2 regions of the Mesorhizobium sp. M0184 genome follow, and region 1 is predicted to be linked to the other one. Evidence: riboswitches for the same ligand, from Rfam matches in the RefSeq annotation. Region 1 holds a riboswitch; the other holds the start of a gene.

Region 1 (5,064 bases):
AATGATAATAGCCGCCGCCATTGGCGCATGAGCCCATCGAGATGACGTAGCGCGGCTCCGGCATCTGATCGTAGACCTTGCGCAGCGCGGGCGCCATCTTGTTGGTCAGCGTGCCGGCAACGATCATGATGTCGGACTGACGCGGAGACGCGCGCGGCGCGACACCGAACCTCTCCGAGTCATAGCGCGGCATCGACGTATGGATCATCTCGACGGCGCAGCAAGCGAGACCGAAGGTCATGAACATCAACGAGCCGCTGCGCGCCCAGGTGATCAGCGCCTCGGTCGAGGTGACGAGAAAGCCCTTGTCGGCGAGCTCGTTGTTGATCTCCAGGAAGAATGGATCGTCGGACCCGACCGGCCTGCCGGTGTTGGGATCGATGAGGCCCTTGGGCTTCGGCGCGACGAGCGTGCCGGAACTGTCGTTCAATCCCATTCCAGCGCTCCTTTTTTCCATTCATAGGCAAAGCCGATGGTCAGCACCGCCAAAAACACCATCATCGACCAGAAACCGAGCATGCCGATCTGGCTGAACGACACCGCCCACGGAAACAGGAAGGCCACCTCCAGATCGAAGATGATGAACAGGATCGACACCAGGTAGAAGCGGATGTCGAATTTCATGCGGGCGTCATCGAACGAGTTGAAGCCGCACTCATAGGCCGAAAGCTTTTCCGGATCGGGGTTGCGATAGGCCACCAGGAAGGGTGCGGCGAGCAGCGCCAGCCCGACGATCAGCGCCACGCCGATGAACAGGACGATGGGCAGGTACGAACCTAAAAGTGCGTTCATGCTGCAGTTTCCGTTGGCGGCCAATCCACTCTGATTACAGCACCGGACCCACTTGCGGAAGCGTGACAGTTTAACCACTGAACCGTTTTAAGGAGGCTCTATGCTGCAACGCGGCGAGGGTTAGCGCAGCGCTTTCGGCGAAGCAAGTCAAACCTTGTTCAAATCGCGGTGCTGGACGGCATATCCGGGAAAACTGGTCCGATCCGCTCCTGTTTGATTTCCTTCGCTTTTTACTCCACTTTTCTCTCCTGACATGAATGCCGCCAAAACCCTGTTAGCATGGCACGGAATCGCAGGTCATTTTCTCTGTCTAAAATCGTCCGGATGCCGCCTTCATGAAGGAAAAAATCTCGCTTGCCATGGCCCGCCGCATTGCGCTCGCGGCACAGGGATTCAATGACCCGCGCCCCACCGGCACGCCTGACCGCCGGCATCTGGCCCGCGTGCTTGCCCGTACCGGCCTGCTGCAGATCGATTCCGTCAGCGCCGTGGTGCGCGCCCACTATATGCCGCTCTATTCGCGGCTTGGCCCCTACAAGCTGGCGCTGCTCGACGACGCCGCCGTAACGCGCAAGCGCATGGTCTTCGAATATTGGGCGCACGAAGCCTCCTTCTTGCCGGTCGAGACCTATCCGCTGATGCGCTGGCGCATGCAGCGGGCCGAGTGCGGCGACGAAATGTACAGCGGACTGGCCAAATGGGGCCGCGAGCACGCCGCCTATATCGAAGACATCTATCGCGAGGTCGCCGAACGAGGCCCGATCGCGGCGTCGGCTTTCGAAGGCCAGAAGGGTTCGGGCGGCTGGTGGGGCTGGAGCCATGCCAAGCACGCCTTCGAATGGCTGTTCTGGGCCGGCCGCATCACCACGGCGCATCGCCGCGGCTTCGAACGGTTCTACGATCTGCCGGAGCGCGTATTGCCGCCGGCGGTACTCGCGCTACCGGTTCCCCGTCCCGAGGATGCTCACCGCGAATTGCTGCGCATCTCGGCCCGCGCCCACGGCATCGCCACGGCAGGAGACCTGCGCGACTATTTCCGCCTCTCGCCCGCCGACATCAAGGGCCGCATCGAGGAGTTGGTCGAGGCCGGCGACCTGTTGCCGGTGAGCGTCGAAGGCTGGAACAAAACAGCCTATCTCCACAAGGACGCCCGTTTGCCGCGCAAGATCGAGGCGCGCGCCTTGCTCGCGCCGTTCGATCCTGTCGTCTTCGAACGATCGCGCACCGAGCGGTTGTTCGACTTCCACTACCGCATCGAGATCTACACGCCGGCCGAAAAGCGCCAGTATGGCTATTACGTGCTGCCGTTCCTGTTCGGCGACAGCATCGTCGGGCGCGTCGACCTCAGGGCCGACCGCCCGGCCGGCGTCTTGCGCGTCCATGCCGCCTATGCGGAGCCCGGCGCCTCGCTGCAAACCGCAGCCGAGCTTTTCGAAGAATTGAAGCAGATGCAGGGCTGGCTCGGCCTGGAACGCATCGAGGTGACCGCTGCCGGCGACCTCGGCCGGCCGCTCGCGGATATCGCCGCGTCATAGACGTGCGTTGACACGACTGCCTCCACAAGCCTAAATCCGTTCCAGACGGTCCCCTGCCCGCAACGGCAGGGGCCAAGAGGGAATGCGGTGCGAAATCTCGATTTCAAATCCGCGGCTGTCCCCGCAACTGTAAGCGACGAGCCTCGGCCGAAAACCACTGGGATATTCCCGGGAAGGCGGCACCCAGGCGATGACCCGCGAGCCAGGAGACCTGCCGTCTAGGACATAAGAATCCGATCGCCTGGCGGGTTTTCCGGGCAAGGAGCCTGATTTGGAACACGACAGCAGTTTTCCGGCTGAGACAGCGGATTTATTGTCCGGCCATGGTGATTCCCCGGCCGGCGTTACCGTCATCGTCTGCTCGTCCTGCCGTGACGAGACCGGTTCGGACGCTCATCCGCGCGCCGGCGAACTGCTCGCAGAGGACACGCGCCGCGCCGCTTCCAGCGAAAACATCAAAATCCGCACCGTCGAATGCCTCGGCAATTGCAAGCGCCGGCTCAGCGCGGCCATGCTGCGCGACGGCTGCTGGAGTTACGTCTTCGGTGATCTGACCACGACCAGCGGCGCCGATCTCGTCACCGGGGCAAAGCTGTTCGCCACCTCGACGGATGGGCTCATTCCATGGCGCGGCCGTCCCGATTGCCTGAAGCGCGGCCTGGTTGCCCGCATCCCTCCCCTTGACCTTTTGAAGGACCTGACATGACCGCTGCCTCCCTTTCGCGCGTTCCCTGCACCGTGGTCACCGGCTTTCTCGGCGCCGGCAAGACGACGCTGATCCGCCATTTGCTCGAAAACGCCAAAGGCAAGCGCCTAGCCATCATCGTCAACGAGTTCGGCGACATCGGCATTGACGGCGAGATCCTGAAGGGCTGCGCCATCGACACCTGCCCCGAGGAAAACATCGTCGAGCTGGCCAATGGTTGCATCTGCTGCACCGTCGCCGATGATTTCGTCCCGGCGCTGGACCAGATCCTGTCGCTGACGCCGAGGGTCGACCACATCCTGATCGAGACATCCGGCCTCGCTTTACCCAAGCCGCTGGTCCAGGCCTTCCAGTGGCCGTCGGTGAAAAGCCGCGTGACGGTGGACGGCGTCATTGCCGTGGTCGACGGACCGGCGCTGGCTGATGGCCGCGTAGCCAACGACATGGACGCCCTGCAGGCCCAGCGCGCGCAGGACGAGACGCTCGACCATGACGATCCGGTCGAGGAAGTGTTCGAAGACCAGCTCGCCTGCGCCGACCTGATCATCCTGTCGAAGAGCGACCTGATGGACGCAGCCGGCTCGGCCCGTGCCAATGCCGTCATCGGCAAGGACGTTGCGCGGGCGGTGAAGATCGTACCGACTTCGCAAGGCAAGGTCGACCCGTCGGTGCTGCTCGGCCTCGGCCTCGCCGTCGAGGACGACATCGAGAACCGCAAGACCCACCACGACGACGAGCTCGACCACGAACATGACGATTTTGACTCGTTCGTCATCGACATCGCGTCTGTGTCCAACCCGGACGAGCTCGCACAACGGGTCGCCATGGCGGCGGAGGAAGAAAACGTGTTGCGCGTCAAGGGTTTCGTCGAAGTCGGCGGCAAGCCGATGCGGCTCCTGCTGCAGGCCGTCGGTCCGCGCGTCAACCACTATTACGACCGCGCCTGGACCGCTGAAGACGACCGCCGCTCGCGCCTGGTCGTCATCGGCCTGAAAGGGCTGAACCGCCCCGCCATCGAGCGTATCCTCGCCGGCTGACCCCAGGTACGAGCCGCGATGCACATCCTCACCACCACATCCGCCTCGCTCGACGATCTCGCCGAGCCTGTCGATCTCAGGCAAACGCCTGCGGATGTCGTGGCGCTGTCCTTCACCGACAGCGACCTGGCCGGGCTGGCGGCGGCGTGGAAGGCAGATGCGCACCGCCTGCCGTCGATGCGGCTCGCCGCCTTGCGCGACCTGCGCCATCCGATGTCCGTCGACCTGTGGATCGACAGCGTCGCCCGCCACGCCAAGGTCATTCTGGTCCGCATCCTCGGCGGCTATGACTGGTGGCGCTATGGCTGCGACCAGCTCGCCGTTATCGCGCGAAATCGCGGTATCAAGCTGGCGCTCCTACCGGGCGAGAGCCACGACGAGGATTTGCGACTGATCGAAGGCTCGACGCTGCCGCGCGAAGAGTTGGACGCCCTGCTTGGCTATTTCCGCGAGGGCGGGCCGGCAAATATGACGGCGCTGGTGCAGAGGCTGGCAAGTCTCGCTGGATCGGGTGCGGCGGTAGCCGAACCTGTTAGCGTGCCAAAGGCGGGATTTTACGAGCCGGGACTGGGGGTCGTAGAACGCGGCGTCCCCCTCCCCCTCGAGGGGAGGGTCCGGCCGCAGGCCGGGGGTGGGGTCCTCTCCGAAGCGCGCCTACACAAAACGTCGCGCACTGCCGTGACGACCCCACCCGGCCCTGCGGGCCACCCTCCCCTCAAGGGGGAGGGAGACGCCGCGCCCATCATCCCCATCCTCTTCTACCGTTCGATGCTGCTGGCCGCAGATGTCGCGCCGATCGACGCGCTTTTTGCAGCGCTCAGGCAACGTGGTATGGCGCCGGTGCCAATCTTCGTCTCCAGCCTCAAGGACCCGGCATCGCTCGCCTTTGTCGAAACCGCGCTCGCAACCCTGAAGCCTGCCGCCACCATCACCGCCACAGCTTTCGCCTCGGGTGCCGAGCCCGGTGTCGAAACCCTGTTCGACCGCGCCGGCG
Region 2 (5,064 bases), on a different contig from region 1:
TCATGCCAGCCGGTGCGGCCTGGATTCAATCATTCTCGCTGTTTAACGTCACAGTGCAGCTTTCGGCGCCGCGGTGGGTGGTTGGACGCCCCCTCTCTCTATCAGACGGCCACATACGGCGGCATGGCGGCGGGAAGCTGGCTTTGGGGCGAACTGGCGGATGTCCAAGGTGTTTCGGGAGCCTTGCTCGTCCGCCAGCTGGTTCTTGTGATTGGGGGACTGATGGGCATCCTTCTGCGTCAGCCGGATTTTGAAACGCTCAATCTGGATCCGACCAACAAGTTCAGCGAACCGACGCTGCAACTTGACCTGCGGCCACGAAGCGGTCCGATCATGGTGATGGTCGACTATCGTGTCGATCAGAGAGATCCAGACTCGCCCACAATAATTATCTGAATTTCAGCAGTAATTTTTGATCGCCCATTCGTGCTGTGTACCAGCCCTGTGTCTTGCGCAAGTGGTCACGAACGGCTGCCGGAGCCTCGAAGACGCCCTAAAAAACACATGCTGCGATTTTTGAACACGCTTGACGTGTTAGATTAATTCATCCACAATGCGTGTGTTGAACACGCGAGGTGAGTTATGAACATGAAAGAGCTTAGGGTTCGACTGGGCATGACTCAAAAAGATTTGGCAGAGCAGATGGCAACGACGCAACAGACTGTGGCCCGTTGGGAAACAGGCAAATCGCAGTTGAACGTTGAGCAGATCAAGGACCTTTGTCTCACGTTGAAATGCACGGTCGAGGAGCTGCTGGGCTGGAAGATTGATGTCGAGGAGTGGCGCACGAGCCCGTTTGCAATTGCCGATGCCGAAACGCGATACGGCACGCTCAGAATCAAGACGACTGTTGGCAGCCGCCAATATCCTATCGATGAAAAGGCGCGTGAATCGATTTTACGTCAGTTGAAGGAACTTCATAATCTTCGTAGAAATAACTCAAGCAGGCCATGGCTGTATTGTTGGAGCCTTGACAACAAAATACTCTTGGTAAATCCGCAATATGTCCGCACCATTGAGCTTGTCGGTGACGATGTAGAGGAGATGCCAGAGTATTATCATCCAGAAATCTATCGGGCTTTGGATGACTGGGATAAGGGTGAGGTTTCAGGAAAGCTGAAGAAAGAATGCGATGCCATCATCGCAGAGATGGGTGATCAGGAAGCCGTGCGCATGGCCTCCTATGTTCGCGTCACATATGACGACGGAGAAGATGAGTGGAACTTCTTGGATGAAGAAACCGCTACGACTTTCTTCGGATTGGAAGCTGCGACCTTTGACGTTCCCCAGTGTAGTTTCGCCGAAGTGGAGGAAGAAGGTTACTACCGAGCGCGATACGCCAACCTTGATCGCGCCGCGGTGATGGAGGTTCCAAGCGACCGTTATCACAGATTGACCGCGCCCGAGGAAGCTTAGAACCATCCACGAAGGGCGCATGTTACATCTCGACCTTGCGTGGTGCGTTTTCAGTACGAGATGACGTTAAGCGTAGGTAGTGGCAGGTAAGAGTGCTCGACCAGAAGCTCAACTGCCTCCTCAATATCGCTGCCGATGTGCCGCAGGACACGTCCACGGGAGCGTGGATAGGCGTAAAGTTCCTGCACTCCACGGTCCGCTCTCCCATCGCCGGTGTGTCCCCGACGCCATCTTGTGGACGAGCTTGGCCGCCTGCACCCGGTTGTATTCCGGCTTGCGGTCCGCCTGGGCGGTCCGCCGCGATGGCTATCTCCATGTCAATCGGCGCCGAACTTTGACTGCCCGCTGCTTTTGATGAATTTGGCGAGGTCCCGCGCATAATCACTCTTGGTCTTCTCCTTGAGGCCCTGTGTCGCGAACTTGTGGTCCAGCAGGGCAAACAGGTCCAAGTCCCCTTCCGCCAGTGGCGCTGGCTTGCCCTCACCGCCCGCGGCTTTCCAATTGGGGACCGCTTCTGCGCGCTGCACCGTGGCGATTGTCCGCCCAAGACGCATTACAAGATCGAACGCCAAACCGTGCGCGTGCACGACGATTTGCCGCTCAGGCCTCATTTGGACAGGACTTGAGCTGGCCCGGTGGTTTGAGCCGGGTTACCTTGAGCCGGTGGGCTGCGAACAAGCAGTTCGAGACATTGGCCTCGATCACTTCGGAACACGCCGCTGCGCCTGGCCTCGGTGTGCTCCCCCCGAAATCGTTGTGTCATATCACCGAGGGCATCACGGCCAACAGCTTCCACATGGGCAACAGCCTCGCCATTGAGCCGAATATGGTCGCGAGCAGATCACCAACGAAGCGGTCGGAACCTCGGAGCCGAAGTTCGACGCCGAGGTGGTTCGCATGATGCGCTAAGCAGCACCACGGCGCTTGCCGGTATGTTTGCTGCCGGCAGCCGACGAACTCCTATCCTCCTGGACAAGGGCGCCGTGCGTCATTGCTTTGATTTACCGGCCGCTCAAGGCTTCCACAGTTTTCGCTTTCGAGGCGACCTTTGGAACATGCCAACGGAAATTTAACATAACGACATAAACATTTCTCTATGCGACGTTGACAAAGAAGCGAACTGCTGTAATTGTCTCCCGCGTCGTGGTTCTCCGTACGGCGCTGCCGCAGCGGAGCTAAGAGGGAAGCCGGTGCGATGCCGGCGCTGCCCCCGCAACTGTTAGCGGCGAGCCAACCCCACTCATGTCACTGAGGCGAATAGCCTTGGGAAGACGGGTAGAGGCTATGACCCCGCGAGCCAGGAGACCTGCCACGGCGAATTACGTCCACGGGCGGGGTGTCTCGGTGGCCGCTGCAGCCTGGCGTTCGTGCCGGCCTGCTAGCGCCTTCCTTGTCACCGACGCCCCAACCATCGGGGTCTGGCATGACTGTCTCTCAGCAAATTCCTGTAGCAACGCTCGGCGTGCCCCGCTTCGGTCGTCGGCGAGAACTGAAATTCGCGCTTGAAAGCTACTGGTCCGGAAAATCGTCCGCTGCCGACCTTCTCACGACCGCGAAGGCGCTCCGTGCCGCTAGCTGGGAGGAGCAGCACGATCGCGGCGTGTCGAAAATCCCGTCGAACGACTTCTCGCTCTACGACCATGTGCTCGACACCGCAGCCATGGTCGGCGCCGTTCCATCCCGTTACGGCTGGAATAGCGGCGAGATTCCACTTGACATCTACTTCGCAATGGCGCGGGGCAACCAGGGTCAGACGGAGGATTGTCGACACGCTGGTCACCAGCAGGCGGCTCATCGGTCTGATGTAACCGCGATGGAAATGACCAAGTGGTTTGACACCAACTATCACTACATTGTGCCGGAACTCAACGATGATCAGACGTTCGCCCTCTCGTCGACGAAACCGGTCGATTACTTCATCGAGGCTAAAGCTCTCGGCGTTCACACACGCCCAGTCATCCTTGGACCGATCACCTTCCTCAAGCTGGCGAAATCGCCTGCCGAAGGATTCGATCCCATCGCGCTCCTGCCGCGGCTGCTGCCCGTCTACGAGCAACTCCTGCAGAGGCTGAAGCTGTCGGGAGCGGACTGGGTGCAGATCGATGAGCCAGCGCTTGTCCTCGATCTGAACCCGAACGAACGAGCTGCGTTCGAATTCGCCTATGGCCAGCTGTCGAAAGCCGCGCCCGAGCTGAAGATCATGCTGGCTACCTATTTCGGGCCGCTGGGAGACAATCTCGAAACCGCGGTTTCTCTGCCCCTGGCCGGGCTGCATATTGATCTCGTGCGCGCTCCCGAGCAGCTGGAAACCGTGGGTCGGCTCGCACCGAAGGATCTGGTGCTCTCGCTTGGCTTGATCGATGGCCGCAACGTCTGGCGTGCGAACCTGCCCGCCATTCTCGACCGCATCAAACCGATCGTCGCCGGCTGGCCCTTGGACCGCGTCGAGATCGCGCCTTCTTGCTCGATGCTGCACGTGCCGATCGACCTGCGCATGGAGACCGAACTCGACGCGGACATCAGGTCGTGGCTCGCCTTCGCGGCCCAGAAGACCGACGAGTTGGTGTTGCTGGCCCGGGCCCTGACTCAAGGCAGAGATGCGGTGGCAGGCGCGTTGAAAGCGTCTGCCGAGGCTGCCGCCACTCGCGTGACATCCACGAAGATCCATGACCCGCTTGTTGAGGGACGGATCGCCAGCATTGACGACAGCATGAAGCGACGAGAGAGCGCTTTTGCCGAGCGCTCCAGAGTCCAGGCCGGCACGCTCGGGCTGCCGCCGTTCCCGACGACGACCATCGGGTCCTTCCCGCAGACGCCGCAGGTACGCAGGGCGCGGGCCGCTCATGCGAAGGGCCAGCTGAGCTATGTCGACTACGAGACCTTCCTGAAGAAGGAGATCGAGGCTGCAATTCGCTGGCAGGAAGAGATCGGGCTGGACGTGCTGGTGCACGGTGAGTTCGAACGAAACGACATGGTACAGCATTTCGGCGAGCAGCTGTCCGGCTTCGCCTTCACCCAGCATGCCTGGGTGCAGAGCTATGGGTCGCGTTACGTGCGCCCCCCCATCATCTTCGGCGACGTATCGAGGCCCAATCCGATGACGCTGCGCTGGTGGCAGTTCGCCCAGTCGCTTACGGAAAACCCTGTGAAGGGAATGCTCACAGGCCCGGTGACCATTCTCAACTGGTCATTTGTTCGCGACGACGTACCCCGCTCCGAAGCATGCCGCCAGATCGCGCTCGCCATCCGCGACGAAGTGAGGGATCTCGAATGGTCCGGCGCAAGGATGATCCAGATCGATGAGGCCGCGTTTCGCGAAGGATTGCCACTGCGCCAGTCTGATTGGAACGACTATCTCGACTGGGCTGTCGAATGCTTCCGGATCGCCTCAACGGGTGTAAAGGACGCCACTCAAATCCATACTCACATGTGCTATTCGGAGTTCAACGAGATCATCGACGCGATCGCTGAAATGGATGCGGATGTCATTTCGATTGAGACGTCGCGCTCGAAAATGGAACTGCTGGACGCCTTCACGAGCTCCAAATATCCGAATGAAATCGGGCCCGGAGTCTACGACATTCACTCACCACGGGTCCCGGAAGTCGGCGAGATTTCGGATCTCGTCATGCTTGCCCGCGAGCGACT

Evidence for each region. Region 1 has a riboswitch for cobalamin ahead of NKJ23_RS09930 (DUF1636 family protein). Riboswitches for the same ligand answer to the same signal wherever they lie in the genome.
Region 2: it holds a riboswitch for cobalamin, as region 1 does, so the genes downstream of both, metE (5-methyltetrahydropteroyltriglutamate--homocysteine S-methyltransferase) here and NKJ23_RS09930 (DUF1636 family protein) in region 1, are expected to answer to the same signal.

Annotation. Positions count from the first base shown of each region.
Region 1 covers NZ_JAMYSZ010000006.1:60,621-65,684, forward strand. Annotated here, with positions in the region: gene NKJ23_RS09915 (NuoB/complex I 20 kDa subunit family protein) at 1-436, opposite strand, end outside; gene NKJ23_RS09920 (NADH-quinone oxidoreductase subunit A) at 427-792, opposite strand; gene NKJ23_RS09925 (winged helix-turn-helix domain-containing protein) at 1,128-2,327, shown strand; cobalamin riboswitch at 2,357-2,560, shown strand; gene NKJ23_RS09930 (DUF1636 family protein) at 2,599-3,033, shown strand; gene cobW (cobalamin biosynthesis protein CobW) at 3,030-4,070, shown strand; gene NKJ23_RS09940 (cobaltochelatase subunit CobN) at 4,089-5,064, shown strand, end outside.
Region 2 covers NZ_JAMYSZ010000036.1:23,399-28,462, forward strand. Annotated here, with positions in the region: partial or broken gene NKJ23_RS29370 (MFS transporter) at 1-369, shown strand, start outside; gene NKJ23_RS29375 (helix-turn-helix transcriptional regulator) at 583-1,416, shown strand; gene NKJ23_RS29380 (hypothetical protein) at 1,734-1,988, opposite strand; cobalamin riboswitch at 2,544-2,744, shown strand; gene metE (5-methyltetrahydropteroyltriglutamate--homocysteine S-methyltransferase) at 2,840-5,064, shown strand, end outside.